DNA from 2 places in the Paenibacillus sp. FSL R7-0198 genome. Region 2 is predicted to be linked to the other one. Evidence: predicted binding sites of a transcription regulator. Region 2 holds the regulator's gene; the other holds the start of a gene.
What was found. Region 2 encodes CtsR, which represses protease genes until heat stress. Its sites were predicted from a motif close to ATGGTCAATAAAGGTCAAACA; they were not measured.

Region 1: clpP (ATP-dependent Clp endopeptidase proteolytic subunit ClpP) is a predicted target of CtsR. The motif match lies at 2,519-2,539, and genes of this name have one in related genera.

The regions. Positions count from the first base shown of each region.
Region 1 covers NZ_JBBOCB010000001.1:3,860,387-3,870,380, reverse strand. Annotated here, with positions in the region: gene gap (type I glyceraldehyde-3-phosphate dehydrogenase) at 1-818, opposite strand, end outside; gene MKY87_RS16750 (sugar-binding transcriptional regulator) at 925-1,950, opposite strand; tRNA gene MKY87_RS16745 (tRNA-Arg) at 2,377-2,451, shown strand; gene clpP (ATP-dependent Clp endopeptidase proteolytic subunit ClpP) at 2,628-3,224, shown strand; gene MKY87_RS16735 (stalk domain-containing protein) at 3,391-4,488, opposite strand; gene MKY87_RS16730 (SIMPL domain-containing protein) at 4,876-5,628, opposite strand; gene MKY87_RS16725 (HPr family phosphocarrier protein) at 5,785-6,054, opposite strand; gene whiA (DNA-binding protein WhiA) at 6,313-7,251, opposite strand; gene MKY87_RS16715 (gluconeogenesis factor YvcK family protein) at 7,258-8,244, opposite strand; gene rapZ (RNase adapter RapZ) at 8,258-9,157, opposite strand; gene MKY87_RS16705 (ROK family glucokinase) at 9,209-9,994, opposite strand, start outside.
Region 2 covers NZ_JBBOCB010000001.1:2,821,640-2,831,633, forward strand. Annotated here, with positions in the region: gene disA (DNA integrity scanning diadenylate cyclase DisA) at 1-310, opposite strand, end outside; gene radA (DNA repair protein RadA) at 324-1,691, opposite strand; gene MKY87_RS12290 (ATP-dependent Clp protease ATP-binding subunit) at 1,945-4,407, opposite strand; gene MKY87_RS12295 (protein arginine kinase) at 4,591-5,661, opposite strand; gene MKY87_RS12300 (UvrB/UvrC motif-containing protein) at 5,690-6,214, opposite strand; gene MKY87_RS12305 (CtsR family transcriptional regulator) at 6,246-6,707, opposite strand; gene MKY87_RS12310 (GNAT family N-acetyltransferase) at 7,171-8,346, opposite strand; rRNA gene rrf (5S ribosomal RNA) at 8,526-8,642, opposite strand; rRNA gene MKY87_RS12320 (23S ribosomal RNA) at 8,718-9,994, opposite strand, start outside.

The sequences.
Region 1 (9,994 bases), 1.0 Mb from region 2:
GTGTATCCGAAAGTTTCTGGATCGGAAGCTTCTTGCATAGCTGCGTTAACTTCTTCAGCAGTTACTTTTTTGTTCAGAACAGTTACGAGCTCAGTCAGGGAACCAGTAGCTACTGGTACACGTTGAGCTGCACCATCAAGGATGCCTTGCAGTTCTGGGATTACCAGACCGATTGCTTTAGCAGCACCAGTTGTGTTAGGGATGATGTTTTCAGCTGCTGCGCGAGCACGACGGAAGTCACCTTTAGGGTGTGGAGCATCCAACGTGTTTTGGTCGCCAGTGTAAGCGTGAATTGTAGTCATCAAACCTTGAACGATTCCGAATTTGTCTTGCAGTGTTTTTGCCATAGGTGCCAGGCAGTTTGTTGTGCAAGATGCGCCGGAGATTACAGTTTCAGTACCGTCGAGGATTTCATGGTTTACGTTGTAAACGATGGTTTTCATGTCGCCAGTAGCTGGTGCGGAGATAACAACTTTCTTAGCTCCACCTTTCAAGTGTTTCTCAGCTGCTTCTTTAGTTGTGAAGAAACCAGTACATTCCAGAACGATATCTACGCCCAGGTCGCCCCAAGGAAGTTCTTCCGGGTTACGGTTAGCCAATACTTTAACTTCTTTGCCGTTCACTTTGAAGAAGCCATCGTGTACTTCAACATCGCCATCGAAGCGACCTTGAGTTGTATCATATTTGAGCAAATGAGCGAGCATTTTAGCATCAGTCAAGTCGTTGATTGCTACTACCTCGATGCCTGCTACATTTTGAATACGGCGGAATGCCAAGCGTCCAATACGTCCAAAACCGTTAATACCTACTTTAATCATGAGTAAGTTCCTCCCAAGTTTTGATTAATTTTTTATGAAACTTATATATTCAAGACAGACGGTGAAGTCCGTCAAGACAACAATAGTTGTGATGCAAAGTAAACCCTTATTCCATTTCAGCAACGATGACTTCGGCAGCAGCCTCATCAATAATCAGAATATCTTCCTGACCAAATCGCAACACGGAGTGAATGGCAGCAGCTTTGCTTTTGCCACCTGCAATTCCAATCACGACATCGGTTCGTTCAATATCCTGAAGTCGCATACCCAGTGTAAGCATGGTATGTACCACCTTACCCTGATCATTAAAGTAATAACCGAAAGATTCAGATACGGCTCCTTGCTCCTGAAGTTCATCGATAATCTCCGTCGCAAGTTTACGTCTTGTCGCCATCTCCACGGCATCACCAATTCCATGAATTACAATCCGCGATTTCCGAATCAGCTGCAGAATCTCCTGAACACTGGGGTCCTGGATTAATGATTCGTAGGCATGATCACTAAGCAAATCCGGTACATGCAGGAGTTTGTATTGCGCTCCTACCCGTTTTGCCATTGTGGATGCAATCGTATTTGCCTGAATTTCAAGGCTTTCTCCAAGTCCACCGCGTGCCGGTACGAACCAGACACCTTTGAGCGATGTTGGCGGAGTCAGTTGCTCTGCGACTTCGGCCGTTGTTGATCCGCCAGTAACGGCGACAACGTCGTTGTCACTCATGATATTGCCGAGAGCCTTCGCTCCGGCTCTGCCCAGTTCCCTTTTGGCAAATGGAGAAACGTCCGAATCACCAGGAACCACAACTACCTTTTGCAGACCGTAGGCTTGCTTGATGCGCTCTTCCAGCTCGGATAATCCGAACAACTCTTTGGCTACGGGCTCTAACTGCTGCAGCAAATCATACCCTGCCTCGCTGATCTTCATTCCTGCACTGTCAATTTCAATAAGTCCCTGAGCCTTTAACAGATCGGTCTCAGCCCTCAGAACCCGCTCGGTCATCTGCATGGAATTAGCTAACGTTCTCCGTCCGATCACATCCGATAACATGATCTGTTGCAGAATCGTATACCTCTTTTTCAAGATATCCATGAGATCAGGCAGAAGCTGCTTTTGTACTTCTAAAATCGTTCGCATGCTTTCCACTCCCGCAAGTTCTCGTTCTAAGCTCTCTTTCGTGGCCCTAAAACGTCCCGGGTTAACTTTTTAAGTCCCACGTCTATTCTACCTAAAACTGACGTGACATGCAAGTGTTTCAACGTGTTATTTCGACACGCATTCAGCGTTTGTACGCGCCTATTTTCACAATCCTAGACTTCCATGATCAAGGACTAGCTCACGCATACCATATATAGAAGAAACAAATGAATTCAATCTACATATCGCTCAGAATCACATTTCATACGGCATGTCCAAAACCTCTAATAGCATTTACTTAAATGCACTCTTTATCCACTCTTCTTCATCATGATCATTTTTGGGTTAATCCAAACCAATACCACAACGAACTGCTTGCAATTAAATATTTCATGAGCTATAATCATTATTGCTGTCACATAATGTGCGCCCGTGGTCCAATGGATATGACGTAGGCCTCCGAAGCCTGAGATCCAAGTTCGATTCTTGGCGGGCGCGCCATTTTTATTTAACAGCTCATAACCCATTTAACCAATGAAACCGGAAAGGTTTCTTTTTTTTGCAAGTTAGTTTGACTTTCTTTGACTTTTTGTTTGGAATTGTTTATTATGTGGGTAATACGGTAACAGTTTAAGTATAAACACCAATAACATTTACATTCCAAGGAGGTTTTTCACGTGAGTTTTATTCCAATGGTCGTTGAACAGAGCAACCGGGGTGAGCGCGCCTACGACATCTACTCCAGATTGCTGAAGGATCGTATTATTTTCCTTGGTAGCGATGTTAATGACGTAGTGGCTAATGCCATTATGGCACAGATGTTGTTCCTGGCTGCGGAAGATCCGGAGAAAGACATTCACTTATACATCAACAGCCCAGGCGGATCGATTACAGCCGGTATGGCGATTTACGATACAATGCAATTCATCAAACCGGATGTATCTACCATCTGTGTAGGTATGGCGGCTTCCATGGGTGCATTCTTGTTGAATGCCGGTGCAAAAGGTAAACGTTTTGCATTACCAAACAGTGAAATTATGATTCACCAACCACTTGGTGGTGCACAAGGTCAGGCTTCTGACATCGAAATCCGTGCTCGTCGCATTTTGAAAATGCGTGATACGTTGAACCGCATCATCTCTGAGCGTTCAGGTCAACCTCTGGAGCGGATTGAGAAAGATACAGATCGTGACTACTTCATGAGTGCTGCTGAAGCTGCCGATTACGGTATCATTGATAAAGTTATTGAAAACGTAGGTTCCCAAGGAATCTAAGTGTTAGTTAGACCACGGTCTTCGCGTTAATATATCAATACCTAACGTAATCAGCAACACCTCATTGTGTTGTCTATACGAGAAGAAGCCCTCATCATGATCATGATGAGGGCTTCTTTTTTCATTTTATAAGAAAAATAACTTAAGAGTGCATAATAATGATTCTTTATTTGGTTCCCGTTACATCGCTAAATGGTTCTGTGCCTTTAGGAAGAATCTCTTTATACGTAAATGGCATTTCAGGGAATCCCTCTGCGTACGCTGTATACTCATACAGCTGGAAGAACACGACCACACCCGTTGGTGTAACATAGAAATCCTGATCTTTATTTAACCCTTTATACCCATCGAGGTATCCACCGCGGGCTTTCAGTTGCTCGCCCACTTTTTTACCCAACGTCTCACGCATGGTTTTGTTATTTTGCAGCACATCATCTAATGTAAGCTCCTTACCTGTGTCCAGTGCAAAGGTGTGGCCCGTACGGTATGTCATACCATGAGCGCCAGCATAATCTTCGTATCGTTGTGTAATGAGTCCCAGCACGCCTTTTTCGTTGTACGTCACTACATAAGAGCTCTCAAATGCATATGGACGGTTGGCTGTAGCACCGCCGAATTCAGATGTCTGTTTCTTGAAGTCAGCTACATAAGCATCCACTTCGTCTTTCAGCACTTTGTTGATGGCCGCTTCAGCTTCTTTGCTGGCAAGTCCACTTACCTGCGGATATTGAACATCTACTTCAGCATTTTTCACAGTGACATTAACTGTGGCCGCTTTAACTGTCACGCTATTTTGTTTCACCTTGCTGAGTGTTAACGTTTTGGTTTTGCCATCCCAATTTCCCTGTACACCCAGATAATCTCTCATTGCCGAGAATGGGATATATAATCGACCCTGAATCAATTTTGCTTCCACCTGAGGGTAATAACCGTTAATGTAAACGTTTGGCTGTCCATCCATCAAGCTAACAGTCATCGCATTGTTGGCTGCTGTTACCGTATATGACTTGGTTTTGGCATCATATTTCAACGTACCGCCCGCTACATCTTTGACCGCTGTCAGCGAGACCCAAGTCGATCCACCTTGAAGAAGTCCTTTTTGAGTCAGTGTTTTCCCACCCGATTTCAGAGTTACCTCAGCCGGGGTTGTCACTTTTGAGGATACAGAAGCCGCCTGTACCGAACTATCCTGCCATACCGAACCACTACCTACAATAATTCCTGCTGCAAGCAACGCACTTGTCCATTTTTTCCATGATGTCATATATAAAACTCCTCTCTGAATTCACAATTAGGTATCATTGCGTATGTAATCTTGACCTGTTCGCATATCTCATACGCTCACCTCTTTATTATAATTAACCCAATTTCGGAAAGGTTTACAGCTCGAGTTACAATGTTGATGAATATGAGACGGAAAATATAAGGGGATATGACCTTTTTGTCACGAACAACTATACAAAAAAGATACCAACAAACAACATTTCACGTTGCTTCAAAAAGGGTTCCCTCCTATCAAACTTCATTAAAGTTTGCTTTTCCAACAAAAAAGACTCTGTCCACAGGACAAAGTCTTTGTCATTATTTCGTTGTACCCTTCAAATGAAACTTGTAAAGGTTACTTGAGCTCACAATCCTGGTTCACTCTTGTTTATTTCATTTCATACGTAATATTCAGGATTGTACTTACTTTAACCTGGCCTGTTTCAATCTCCGTGCCACCTGCTGTATCTTGTGCTTTGGACATTAAAGCCTCGCTTGCATAGAATACAGGCACATTGGCATCACCTTGGCTCACGGAAAGAACAGCACCCAGTTGACGTTTAACTGCTTTTGCAATGGCGCCAGCTTTCACATCTGCATTGGCAACAGCCTTCTCAATCACTTGGGACTCATAAGTTTCCGGATTTTCTACAGTAAAGCGCACATTCTCAATATTGTTGGCACCTGCCCCTGAAGCAGCATCGAGCAACTCGCCGATCTTGTCCATCTGACGATACGTGACTGTCAGTGTATGGTGCGCTGTGTATCCTTTAATTTGTTGTCCGTCTTTTTCGCTATACGTATAGTTGGGTTGTACAGAGAACTGACTGGTTTGAATGTCGTCTGCACTGATCTTCCACGTATTCTTCAGCAAGTTGGATACCTTTTGAACTTTGGCAGCATTCGCTTTTTGAGCAGATGCAGCTGTCTCTGCAGTACTGTTCACACCAATGGACAGATAAGCAATATCAGGCTTCACCTGAATCTCACCTTTACCCACGACATTAATCACATTCTGTTGTACGCCTTGAACCTCTGCAGCATAAGCATAGTTTCCTGGCGCAACCCATGCGGTTCCTCCTACAAGCAACGTACTTGCCACCAGCACTGCACCAAACGGTTTCATCCATTGTTTACCCATCACGATAGCCTCCTTATGTGTTAACATCTCAAACTTTAATCGATTTGATACCTTAACAGACGGGACAAATTCCATAATGTTGCACTTGACGATAGCAAATACCTCAATAACGCAAAAAAGCCCCTTTCGGGACTTCTTCATTGGATTGATCATATCTTATTGGTTTTCGAGCTCTTCCTTGCTTACCAGACTAACTAAAGCGTTTACAGCCTGTTCGGCATCCGCGCCTTCTGCACTAATCTGGATTTCCGTACCTGTGCTAATCGCAAGGCTCATGATCCCCATAATACTTTTTGCATTAACTTTTTTGTCGTCCTTCTCGACGAACACTTCAGACGAGTACTTATTCGCTTCTTGAACGAACAGTGCCGCAGGTCTGGCATGGAGACCCGTTTTCAAACGGACAACTACCGGGTGCTTTGTCATGGAAACTTACCCCCTATTATGAAATCTGGACATTAAATACACAATTATATTTATACAACATTATACCATTAACCCGTGCAGGACACTAGAAGAAAAAACTCAGGGTGCTTTGAAGGACATTATCTTGCCCTATTTCATCTTTTGCAGAGCGCATCCAATGACCTAAGTGAAGTCTCCCAGATCCTTAACGGGTATAACTTTCCCGACCGTTTCTGTTCAGCAGAAACAGCCGACCTTGTTACTTTACCCTACGACGTCTTAACCATAACGTTCTGTGCGCACTTTCTCAGCCAGCTCATCAATTTTACGAAGCCGATGGTTTACTCCCGACTTGCTAACAGTACCCTTAAGGAGTTCGCCCACTTCCTTCAAATTGATATCTGGATGAGCCAGTCGAACCTCCGCCACCTCGCGAAGTTTCTCAGGCAGTGACTCCAGACCAACTTCTTTTTGCAACAAACGGATATTATCGATTTGTCTTACCGCCGCTCCAATTGTTTTATTCAGGTTGGCAGTCTCACAATTGACAATCCGGTTAACGGAGTTACGCATGTCTCGCATAATCCGTACATCTTCAAACTTGAACAAGGCCTGATGAGCACCAATGATGCTGAGCAGCTCAATGATTTTCTCGCCTTCCTTAATGTATAGGATGAATCCTTTTTTCCGTTCTATACACCGGGCATTCAGATGAAATTCATTGGCCAGATCAACCAGCGCCTGACAATGCTCCTCATACATGGACGCAATCTCCAGATGGTACGAGGAACCTTCCGGATTATTAACCGATCCACCGGCCAGAAATGCACCGCGAAGATAGGCCCGTTTACAACAGTTCTGCTGAAACAGCTCCGTATTAATTCCTGGCGTAAACAGAAAACCTTCCGATACAATATGAAGACTCTTGAGAATCTCCTGTACCATAGTTGGAATACGAACAATATATACATTGTTCTTTTTCAGCCGCATTTTTTTGCGGACCAGTAATTCCGTATGCACTTGAAAATGCTTTTTAAGCAGAGAGTATGCCCGTCTTGCAATGGCGGCATTCTCCGTCGAAATATCCAAGATTACTTTTTTATTCGATAACTGCACTGCACCAAGCATACGGATGAGGGCTGAAAGTTCCGCCTTTTCGCAGCACGGTTCGCTCTCGATCATGGTTAACTCTTTTTTGGTCTGTGCTGCAAACGACATGGGACTTCACCTCTTCCGTAACATCCAATTTTGTACCAGCTGGTAGATGTGATGACTTAACTTGTCGGCATCATGACGCAGATAAGTCTTGAACAGAACAAGAGTATCTGCAACCACCTGATAGCCGGCACTTTCGAGTACATTCATATCCAGTACAACCGGTTTTGCTCCTTTTTCCGCATACTTATTCTGCACTTGCAGCGGAATATCCCCATTATTTACGATAACATAGTCGAAGAGCTGATGACCTATATGCTCGTGTACCGCCTTAAGGTGGTCACTTACCGTATAGTTATCCGTTTCTCCCGGCTGTGTCATAACATTACAGATAAACATCTTCACCGCATCAGCCTCTACCACAGCTTCTGCAAGCTTAGGTACAAGCAGATTGGGAAGGATGCTTGTATATAGGCTGCCTGGCCCGATCAGAATGGCGTCAGCTTGACGAATAGCCTCTACCGCCTCTGGCAACGGCTCCACGTGATCCGGTTCAAGGAAAACACGTTTGATGCGTCCGCCTGCCTCGGGGATTTTGGATTCACCTGTAATAATTGTGCCATCTTCCATCTCGGCATGCAACACAACGGCCTGCCCAGCTGCTGGCAATACCTCACCTCGAACGGCAAACACGCGGCTAAGCTCCCGCACTGCGGTCACAAAGTCGCCCGAAATATCCGTCATTGCAGCCAAAATCAAATTTCCCAAGCTGTGGCCTGCAAGCCCCGCGCCTGTATTGAAACGGTACTTCAACATATCTGAAAGCAATGGTTCTACATCAGCCAGTGCCGTAAGCACGTTGCGAATGTCGCCCGGAGGCGGCATCTGTAGCTCATTGCGCAGGATGCCTGAACTTCCACCGTCATCTGCTACCGTGACGATGGCCGTGATATCCAGCGGCTTCTCTTTCAAACCGCGTAACATCACGGATAATCCGGTTCCGCCGCCCATTACAACTATTCTCGGACGTTCTCTTCGTGGTCCGGCCTCTTTCATCCCTTCACCCTCTTCAATGACGGTCCCGGTCAGCGTCGCGATGGCTCACGGTGACAGCTTCTGTCTCGCTGCTTCCCAACATCTTGCCCAAATATTCCGATATTGCTACCGAACGATGCTTGCCTCCGGTACAGCCGATTCCAATAATAACCTGGCTTTTGCCTTCCTTCCGGTATTGCGGAATCAGGAAATGCAGCATATCCAGCAGCTTGGTCAGAAACGCCTGTGTCTCTGGCCACTTCATAACATATTCGTACACATCACTATTCTGTCCCGTATTCGGTCGTAAATGATCAATATAATGCGGATTCGGTAAAAAACGTACATCAAACACCAGATCAGCATCAATTGGAATGCCATATTTAAATCCGAACGACGTAATATTCACTGACAGCATTTGGCTTTCCAGATGAGAGAAGCGGGAAATGATGCGTTCTTTCAGTTGGGCAGGCTTCATTGTACTTGTATTCAGTACCTGAGTAGCGGAGTTTTTGAGTTCCTCCAACATCTTGCGTTCCAGTCGGATGCCGTCCAGCGGCATGCCCTCAGGAGCCAGAGGATGTCTGCGCCTGCTTTCTTTGTAACGCTGAACAAGTACAGAATCTGTAGCATCCAGGAATAAAATTTCGCAATGAATGGTAAAATGATCTTTAATATAGTTCAAAGACTCGGACAGAGCCGTAAAGAATTCACGCCCGCGCAGATCGATAACCAATGCAACCTTACCAATCTTGCCGTTTGACTGTTCAATTAGTTCCGCAAATTTTGGAATCAATACCGGTGGCAGATTATCCACACAGAAGAAACCCAGATCCTCCAGGCTTTGTACTGCAATGGTTTTACCTGCCCCGGACATGCCCGTAATGATAATGAGCGTGGCGCCTGTGCCTGGTGAGCCTTCACCTTCAAGCATAAATGTCCCCTCCTTATCATATTGCTGTCTTCATATATTGTTACGAGGTTACTAGGAACGCAAGAGAAGACCTGCCGCACCCACAATACCTGCATTATTACCAAGTGTAGCTTCCAGAATCTGAACCCCTTCTTGCAGTGGTTCCGGTGTCAGCTTAGCAAATACGGTACGTATTTCATCAAACAAGAAATTGCCGGCTTTGGATACGCCGCCACCAATGATGAACATCTCCGGGTTAATGACAGCTGCTACAGTAGCCATGGACTTGCCCAGGTAAAAGGCCGCACGGTTTACAATACGCTGTGCCACTTCATCGCCTGCCTTGGCAGCATCGAATACTTCTTTGGCTGCAATCTTGTCGACGAGTGCCAGTGACGTATGATCACCGCGTTCTACCGCATCCTTCGCCATACGAATAATACCCGTTGCAGAAGATACAGTTTCTACACACCCCATTTTACCACAGCCGCACTTGATGGCCTCCAGATCAGGTACAACACTAATATGACCCAGCTCTCCCGCCATACCCGAGAAGCCTTGATAGATGTTCCCATTCAAGATCAAGCCTCCGCCAACGCCAGTACCGAGCGTATAACATACGCAATTGTCTACGCCTTTGCCGGCACCTGCCCATACTTCACCCAGTGCAGCCACGTTTGCATCGTTATCTATTTTGATTGGCTTGCCCAGACGTTCTTCCAGAATCGAACGAATGGCCACATTCCGAAATCCGATGTTAGGGGCATGAACGATAATTCCCTCGCGTACATTCGTGAAACCGGCCACTCCAGCGCCTACACCCTCAAGCTGTTCCCAACTGTAAGGTGATTCGGCTAC
Region 2 (9,994 bases):
CCGTCTCTGATGAAGAGATCGAAGAGTCCGGAATTAACTGGGTATTGGCGTAAAGAATACGCTTCAAATCCTCGCTAAGAATAATGGCTCCATCCATCTTGGCGAGTTCGTACAGGTAGTTCGGGGAGAAATCACAGTTAATCGAGAATCCCCCATCCACTACTTCCATGACTTCAGGGCTGTATCCTACAACAAGCAGTGCGCCCGTCTTGGCGCGCAGCACATTTTCCAGACCTTCGCGGAAAGGTGTACCTGGTGCGATCAGCCTTAACAATTCATTCATATTATCCAGTTGGCTCGAATCTTTCATCTTGTTATGCCCCCTAATCTAAAGCAACCGCTAGTGCATCTGCCACGGTATTCACACCGATCAGTTGTATCCCGCGAGGATGTTTCCAGCCCTTTAAGCTTTTTTCTGGTAAAATGACTCGCTTGAAGCCCAGCTTTGCGGCTTCCTTTACTCGTTGTTCGGCACGTGATACGGCTCGAACTTCACCTGTCAGACCGATCTCGCCAAAGATGACATCGTCCGGCTTGGTCGGTACATCTCTCAAACTGGATGCAATACTGACAGCAACCGCCAAATCTACAGCCGGCTCATCCAGCCGTACTCCACCAGCCACGTTCAGATATGCATCCTGGGTCTGTAAAAACATGCCCATTCGTTTCTCCAGCACTGCAATGATCAGATTTAATCGATGCAGATCTACCCCTGTTGCCATACGGCGGGGAGAAGGAAAATGGGTCGTCGAGATCAACGCCTGCAATTCCACGAGCAGAGGGCGTGTACCCTCCATACTGGCAACTACCGTTGAACCGGCTACACCCAGTGGACGTTCCGATAAAAAGAGTTCGGACGGATTGCCCACCTCACGAAGTCCATCCTCGCCCATTTCAAAAATGCCAATCTCATTGGTGGAACCAAAACGGTTCTTCACTGCACGCAGCAGGCGATACGTATGATGCCGTTCTCCTTCAAAATAAAGCACGCAATCCACCATATGTTCTAACATACGTGGACCGGCAATGGCACCTTCTTTGGTAACATGCCCCACAAGAACCGTTGCAATGCCTCTGCCTTTGGCAATCCGCATGAACCTTGACGTACATTCCCTTACCTGTGCTACACTACCTGGCGCACTGGTAACTTCGGGAAGATATACCGTCTGAATGGAGTCGATGACAAGAAAATGCGGCTGGATCTGATCCACCGCTTCCTCCACACGTTCCATATTGGTTTCACACAGTACATACAACTCGGCAGAGAGTGCCCCGAGACGGTCTGCCCGCAATTTGGTTTGCTTGACTGATTCCTCACCGGAAACATATAACACACGCAAACCCGAATGCGTCAAGGCATGGGACGTCTGCAACATCAACGTTGACTTACCGATACCTGGATCTCCACCCACCAGAACGAGGGAACCTGGAACGATTCCGCCACCCAATACCCGGTTCAACTCTCCGATTCCAGTCTGTACACGCGGTTCCTGACCGCTATCTATATCTATGATAGGAAGCGGTTTATCTTTACTGTCAAACAGAGGAGAATTTCTCCCTTGTGTTTTGACTACCGTCTCTGTCTCTTCCACCATTGAATTCCATGACTGACAACCCGGACACTTACCGTACCACTTGGGGGCTTCATAGCCGCATTCCGTACATTGAAACTTGGTTTTAACTTTGGCCACTTCAGCACTCCTATAATTTAGTTTTATAACAGCATTTTGCATTATTCGACGAATTTCACCCAAACTCCCTGACGTGCAGGGTTACTAAAAGTTTACCATTGTTTGAGATTTTTCGTAAAGGATTATCGCAAACTTTACACATGTTCCTGACATAATCATGTCCGTCTTCTGTCCAAAGTGCAAAAAATCCTCCCCGGCCGAAGCCGAGAAGGATTAATACAAGCTGAAATTCAACTCCATAGCTTGTTACATATTATTTAGTTTCGATTTCCTCGTTAGAAGGAACAACCACGTCTTTTTTCGTAACAGACAGTGCACCGTTCTCTTCGTCGATGAGTAATGAATCCCCTTTGGTTACGTTACCTGTAAGCAACTCTTCAGACAATTTGTCCTCGATATGCTTCTGAATTGCCCGACGAAGCGGACGTGCACCGTAAGCTGGATCGAAGCCGGCTTTGGCAAGGAAGTCCTTCGCATTGTCGGTGAGTTCGAAGTCAACTTCGTATTCACGCAGCCGTTTGCGAAGTTCCTCACTCATGAGGGTAACAATCTCTGCAATGTGTTTTTGTTCCAGAGAGTGGAATACGATAATTTCATCAATCCGGTTAAGGAACTCTGGACGGAAGCTTTTCTTCAGCTCATCCATGACTTTACCCTTCATGTTATCGTAATCCGCACCTGCATCCACAACTGCTGTGAAGCCAAGTGTAGAGTTACGCTTGATCGCTTCAGCACCCACGTTGGATGTCAGGATAATCAGCGTATTCCGGAAGTCAACAACGCGACCTTTGGAATCCGTCAGACGACCATCTTCAAGCACTTGCAGCAAGATATTAAATACCTCTGGATGTGCTTTCTCGATCTCATCAAGCAGGACTACGGAGTATGGCTTGCGACGAACTTTCTCTGTCAGCTGACCACCTTCTTCGTATCCAACATATCCCGGAGGCGCTCCGACGAGTCGGGAAGTCGAGTGCTTCTCGCCATACTCGGACATATCAATACGGATTACTGCATTTTCATCACCAAACATCGCTTCAGCCAGAGCACGAGCAAGTTCTGTTTTACCTACACCTGTAGGGCCGAGGAAGATGAATGAACCCATCGGACGTTTTGGATCTTTAAGTCCCGCACGAGCACGACGCACCGCACGGCTGACCGATTTCACAGCCTCATCTTGGCCGATGACACGTTCATGCAGAATCGATTCCAGATTCATCAGACGCTGTGTCTCTTCTTCTTTCAGCTTGTTCACCGGAATTCCTGTCCAGTTGGCTACCACTTGTGCGATATCCTCAGGTGTTACTTCGGAATCCGTGCGACCTTGTTTTTCTTTCCATTGGTTCTTCGTTACATCCAGCTCTTCACGGATTTTTTGTTCCGTATCACGCAGAGCGGCTGCTTTTTCGAACTCCTGGCTTTGAACTGCAGCGTCTTTTTCCTTGCGGATATCTTCCAGACGGCTTTCCAGTTGTTTCAGGTTTGGTGGGATCGTGTAAGAGTTCAATCTTACTTTGGAACCCGCCTCGTCAATCAGGTCAATCGCTTTGTCTGGCAGGAAACGGTCTGTAATGTAACGGTCAGACAGTTTAACCGCCTGTACAATCGCTTCGTCCGTAATTTTCACACGGTGATGCGCCTCATAACGGTCACGCAAGCCATGCAAGATTTGAATCGCTTCTTCCGGAGAAGGCTGATCTACAGTAATCGGTTGGAAACGACGCTCAAGCGCTGCATCCTTCTCGATGTATTTACGATATTCATCCAGTGTTGTCGCACCGATACATTGCAATTCTCCACGGGCCAGAGCCGGTTTCAAAATGTTAGAAGCATCGATGGCACCTTCAGCTCCGCCTGCACCAATCAAAGTATGCAATTCGTCGATAAACAGGACAATGTTACCTGCTTGGCGAATCTCATCCATGATTTTTTTCAGACGATCTTCAAACTCACCACGATATTTGGTTCCAGCGACTACTGAACCCATATCCAGGGTCATTACACGTTTGTCGCGCAATGTTTCCGGAATCTCATTTGCAATGATTTTTTGTGCAAGGCCTTCAGCAATCGCTGTTTTACCTACACCTGGCTCACCGATCAATACCGGGTTGTTCTTGGTACGACGGCTGAGCACCTGAATGACACGCTCAATTTCTTTGCTACGTCCAATAACCGGGTCCAGGTTGTTCTCTCTGGCGTAAGCCGTGAGGTCACGTGCCAGACTGTCCAGCGTTGGTGTGCTTACATTGGCAGGTGTTCCATTATGACTGGATACAGCTTCACTGCTGCCAAGCAATTGCAGCACTTGTTGACGTGCTTTGTTCAGGCTAATTCCCAGGTTATTGAGCACACGCGCTGCAACACCCTCGCCTTCACGAATCAATCCGAGCAGGATATGCTCTGTGCCTACATAGGTGTGGCCCAATTTACGAGCTTCATCCATAGACAGTTCAATTACTTTTTTCGCACGTGGCGTATATGCAATGTTGGTAGGTTGCTCTTGGCCACGGCCAATCAGCGTTTCTACTTCATCCTGAATTTTTTCCAATCCGAGTCCCAGGCCGATCAGTGCTTTGGCTGCGATGCCTTCGCCTTCACGAATGAGGCCGAGCAAAATATGCTCAGTACCGATGTTATTATGACCGAGACGGACAGCTTCTTCCTGCGCGAGTGCGAGCACCTTTTGGGCCCGTTCCGTAAATCTTCCAAACATCATATCTCCTGCACCTCCATGGTTTTGGATAAAACGAGGGGAATCAAATAATTCCCGTCGTATTCTTCATATCATTTTTGTTTGCAGCCGTGCTGCGAATAAAGTCATTCGGCATTTGTACATGCCTTATTATATAAAAGCCGCAATGCGGCATGAAACCATAATTCAATACAATATCAGGCTAAGCTAGGACTGCTTCGCTGCATTGATCGTATCACGAATCAACTGAGCACGATAGATGTCACGCTCATCTGTGCGCATATCTTCCCCGAATGTTTTCTGCAAAAATCCCGGCTGTGTCATCACGTTCAACTCATTCATTACCGTGATGGACAGTCCATCCAACAAGCCGAGATCCACGCCAAGGCGTACATCCGATAAGCGCTGTGCAGCTTCCTTTGAATCAACAATAGCTGCATGAGACAATATGCCGTAAGAACGCATGACCCGATCCGTAATTCGAAGTCTGGAGTCGGTAATTAACCGTTCTCTGGCAGTACGTTCATGACCAATCATCTGTAATACAACACCATGCAGGTTCTCGATGACTTCCTGTTCGGTCTGTCCCAGTGTAATCTGGTTCGAGATCTGAAACAGGTTACCCATCGCCTCACTGCCTTCACCGTATATCCCCCTTACAGTCAATCCCACTTGGGAAACTGCGGTTAAAATACGGCCAATCTGCTGCGTCATCACCAGGGCAGGCAGGTGCATCATAACCGATGCTCTGACACCTGTACCTACATTAGTAGGACAGCTGGTTAAGTATCCTCTGCGATCATCAAAAGCATAATCCACGTGCGCTTCAAAAGCATCATCTATTGCAGAAGCTTTCTCCCAGGCTTCTTTCACCTGGAACCCCGGATAGAGGCACTGGATACGAAGATGATCCTCTTCATTAATCATAATACTGACAGACTCATCCTCACTGAGAATAACCGCACCATTTCTGGATTCATTCGCAAGACTTGGACTGATGAGATGTTTCTCCACCAGCACCCGTTTGTCGAGTTCGTCAATATCGATCAGATCCAACGTATGAAAATCCCCAAAGGCATGAACGTCATCGTATTGAAGTACTTCGCTCAGCTTATTCAGCACCTCTTCCGATTGCTCATTGGAAGCCAGCATCGGAAACGGAACATGCTGAAGGTTGCGCGCAATCCGGACACGGCTGCTAATGACGATTTCGGAATCAGCCGCATCACTGCGCATCCAGTCGCTGAGCGCCTTCTCTGTAAAGCGCAGATTAGGCATTACGCATCCCTCCTACTCATGACAAACTTTACTCCTGAGCTATTCCTTTTTCAAGTCCTCTGATCTGGTCACGGATCTGAGCCGCCTCTTCAAATTCCTCTTGGGCGATGCTCTCCTGAAGCTCACGCTTCAGATCAGCGATTTGCCGTTTCACCTTGATGCGACCACCAGCTCGTGCAGGCACTTTGCCTACATGGGACGTACTACCATGAACCCGCTTGAACAAAGGGTCCAGACGGCTGTCAAAATATTTATAACATGAACTGCAGCCAAATCGGCCTATCTTGCTGAATTGTGAGTACGTCATACCACACTCTTCACACTGAAGTGCTTTTGCAGGTGGTGTTCCTGCCGATCCACTTTTGCCGGCTGGATCAAAATCAAGCAACCCGGACAACAAGTTGTGAATGGAAAACCCGCCTGCTGTCCCAGGGATCATTTCCCCTTTTTCACGGGCACATGACTCACAAATATGGAATTCCGTCTTCTCTCCATTTACAATCTTCGTAAAATGAAGTGTCGCCGGACGTTTATTGCATTCTTGGCACAGCATATTGATGTACCTCCTTTGACCCCGATAGTTTTCATTTACCGAGCAAAGATATTAACATCGCCTTCAACATTCTGGCACGAATTTGATCCCGGTAAGGAAGTTTGACTAATATAACCTCTCTAGATACAGCAGCTCGCATCAACCCGGCTTCCCGCTTGCTCAAGAAGCGTGCTTCTTCCAATTGATAGATCAGACCTTCGGCAGCTGTCTGCCCGATCTCTTCACCAATACTATGGTGCAAATGATTATGCAGAGCTGATTGGGCCGGTAATTCAATGCGCTGTATGCGAACATAACCACCACCGCCGCGTTTACTCTCTACCAGGTATCCCTTCTCGAGTGTAAAACGTGTGCTGATGACATAATTGATCTGGGAAGGTACACATGAGAATTGATCTGCCAGATCATTACGCTGAATTTCAACCATTCCTTCGGGACTTTCATGCAAAATACTCTTCAGATATCGTTCGATAATATCAGAGATATTACGCATCCAATCATCCTCCACTGTCTGAAACGTTAAGTCAATAAGGACCCACACGCCCCCACAGAGTACACCTTCTCTACCCATTTAACCAATCAGGGAAACAGCGAATCTTGCTTCCACAGGTGTCAACAGGAGAGCGAAGGAAGCACGAAGGTCCTTTAATATTCCCTTGATCCTCCGATGAGATGAATCCCGTATATTGGCGATCATGCATCAGATTGTTGAAAGAAAGCTACTTAAGTATTAAACCTTTAGTTGACTTTGACTTTCTTTGACTTTATAACCATTATAGCATATTTTGTGGTTTTGCCAAGTGGGGTCACTATTCATTTTTTACGATTTTACACGAAATATTCCCCAGACACAAAAAAACCTCCCCAAAATTGCTGGAGAAGTCCATTTGTCTTTCAATTACGTCGTATTTCTATATAAGCTCATCCAGTTAAATGGAGCAATGGTGAATAGGTTATCAGAAGAAATCGAGTAAATAGGTTTCCCGTTCAGGAATCGCCTGTTCCAAAGCCTTGATTGCTGTGTTCGGTCCGTGAATTCTTCCCATTCGTGCCATTTCCGTTGGTCTGCGATATCCCATCATCACTGCAGTAAGGGACTGAATATCTAACTTAATAGTCTGATCATCAGTAATTGGCTCCGAAGTTTTCCATATGGACGCTGTTCCATTCATCGCTACGTTTAATTGCCATACTCCTTCATTCCACGGAGCGTGGGTATCCTCTACCTGTAGAACAATCTGCACCGGTGAGTCCTGGCTTGCAAATGGATACTGGGATATAAACTGCTCTACACTAACGATACGCGCCATAAAATAAGGTACGATCTCTTGCTGAATCCGTGGGTTATCCAATTGGAAAGCAAGCGTATCACTGGCAGGTGCCTGCAACGTAACTTCCTGGATCATGGAATCATGATTGGCAATGAAGGTCCACAGCCCTTGTCTAGCCTCTTCATTCAGATAGATGATCTCTTTAATGGTAAACTTATTTTCCTTAACCTCATATAAAAGATAACCTTGTGCTGCATCAGCTTCATCGTAATATACAGCCTTCTGGCTGGTCCCATTAACAAGAACTGAATTCTCCCACCTTGCATCATCCCGAACCAGAGTTCCGTTATAACGCTCAGCATAAGCACTGTATACTTCCTTTAATATGCTGAGGCCCGGATCCCCACGCCGAATTGTTCCAGGTGTCGCTTTTTTCATAGGCAAATGAGCTGTAGGTACTTTATAACGTTTAAATTCAACATAAGTCTCCCATCCATACTTCCGATAGAAACCAAAAGAGAATGGATGCAAGAACGATATACTCTGTTTGTTACGATTCATTTCTTCCAACGCATGCTTCAGCAGACCCGCTACCCAGCCTTTGCGTCTATACTCTGGCCAGGTGGCTACACCCGCAATACCGCCCATTTCGAACGATCTGCCATGAATATAGGTTTGAAAAGGAATGATGTGAAGTTTGGCTCCTAGCTGCCCGTCCTCATATACACCCCATATATCCTGTGACGAAAATTGACTCCGCCGTTTTTCTTTTTGTTCCTCACTCATTACTACTTGAAAAGCATATTCGGAAAGTGCCATAGCCGGTTCAAAATCATCTACCGTCAATTTCTGAATTTCCATGTCGTCCTACACCCCATTCGCTAGAGTTATTATCAATCCAAATCATGGCCTGATATGTGATATATGTACCCCTTAGAGTGTGTCAGAGGATTCTTACAAAGTCAAATAAGAGATGCTTTCGCATCCCCTTAAATAAACAAATAAAAACCACCACCGAATAACATCGGCAGTGGTTCTTCGCTTGGCGGCGTCCTACTCTCCCAGGACCCTGCGGTCCAAGTACCATCGGCGCTAGAGGGCTTAACGGTCGTGTTCGGGATGGGTACGTGTGGAACCCCTCCGCCATCGCCACCAAACGCGTAGCTTACATTTCAGAGTGTTGTTCTCTGAAAACTAGATTCGAAACGAAACACGCGAATTACAACTTGCTATTGGATAAGCCCTCGACCGATTAGTACTGGTCAGCTCCATGCATTGCTGCACTTCCACCCCCAGCCTATCTACCTCGTCGTCTTCAAGGGGTCTTACATACTGGGAAATCTCATCTTGAGGGGGGCTTCACGCTTAGATGCTTTCAGCGTTTATCCCGTCCGTACATAGCTACCCAGCGGTGCTCCTGGCGGAACAACTGGTACACCAGCGGTACGTCCATCCCGGTCCTCTCGTACTAAGGACAGCTCCTCTCAAATTTCCTACGCCCACGACAGATAGGGACCGAACTGTCTCACGACGTTCTGAACCCAGCTCGCGTACCGCTTTAATGGGCGAACAGCCCAACCCTTGGGACCTACTTCAGCCCCAGGATGCGATGAGCCGACATCGAGGTGCCAAACCTCCCCGTCGATGTGGACTCTTGGGGGAGATAAGCCTGTTATCCCCAGGGTAGCTTTTATCCGTTGAGCGATGGCCCTTCCATGCGGTACCACCGGATCACTAAGCCCGACTTTCGTCCCTGCTCGACTTGTAGGTCTCGCAGTCAAGCTCCCTTATGCCTTTGCACTCTTCGAATGATTTCCAACCATTCTGAGGGAACCTTTGGGCGCCTCCGTTACTCTTTAGGAGGCGACCGCCCCAGTCAAACTGCCCACCTGACACTGTCCCCGCACCGGATTACGGTACCAGGTTAGAACCTAGATACGATCAGGGTGGTATCCCAACGTTGCCTCCACGCAAGCTGGCGCTCACGTTTCAAAGGCTCCCACCTATCCTGTACAGATCGTACCCAAATTCAATATCAAGCTGCAGTAAAGCTCCATGGGGTCTTTCCGTCTTGTCGCGGGTAACCTGCATCTTCACAGGTATTAAAATTTCACCGGATCTCTCGTTGAGACAGCGCCCAAGTCGTTACGCCATTCGTGCGGGTCAGAATTTACCTGACAAGGAATTTCGCTACCTTAGGACCGTTATAGTTACGGCCGCCGTTTACTGGGGCTTCGGTTCACAGCTTCGGGATTGCTCCCTAACCACTCCCCTTAACCTTCCAGCACCGGGCAGGCGTCAGCCCGTATACTTCGCCTTACGGCTTCGCACAGACCTGTGTTTTTGCTAAACAGTCGCTTGGGCCTTTTCACTGCGGCCCCCTCGTGCTATTCACACTACCGGGGCACCCCTTCTCCCGAAGTTACGGGGTCATTTTGCCGAGTTCCTTAACGAGAGTTCTTCCGCGCGCCTTAGAATACTCTTCTCGCCTACCTGTGTCGGTTTGCGG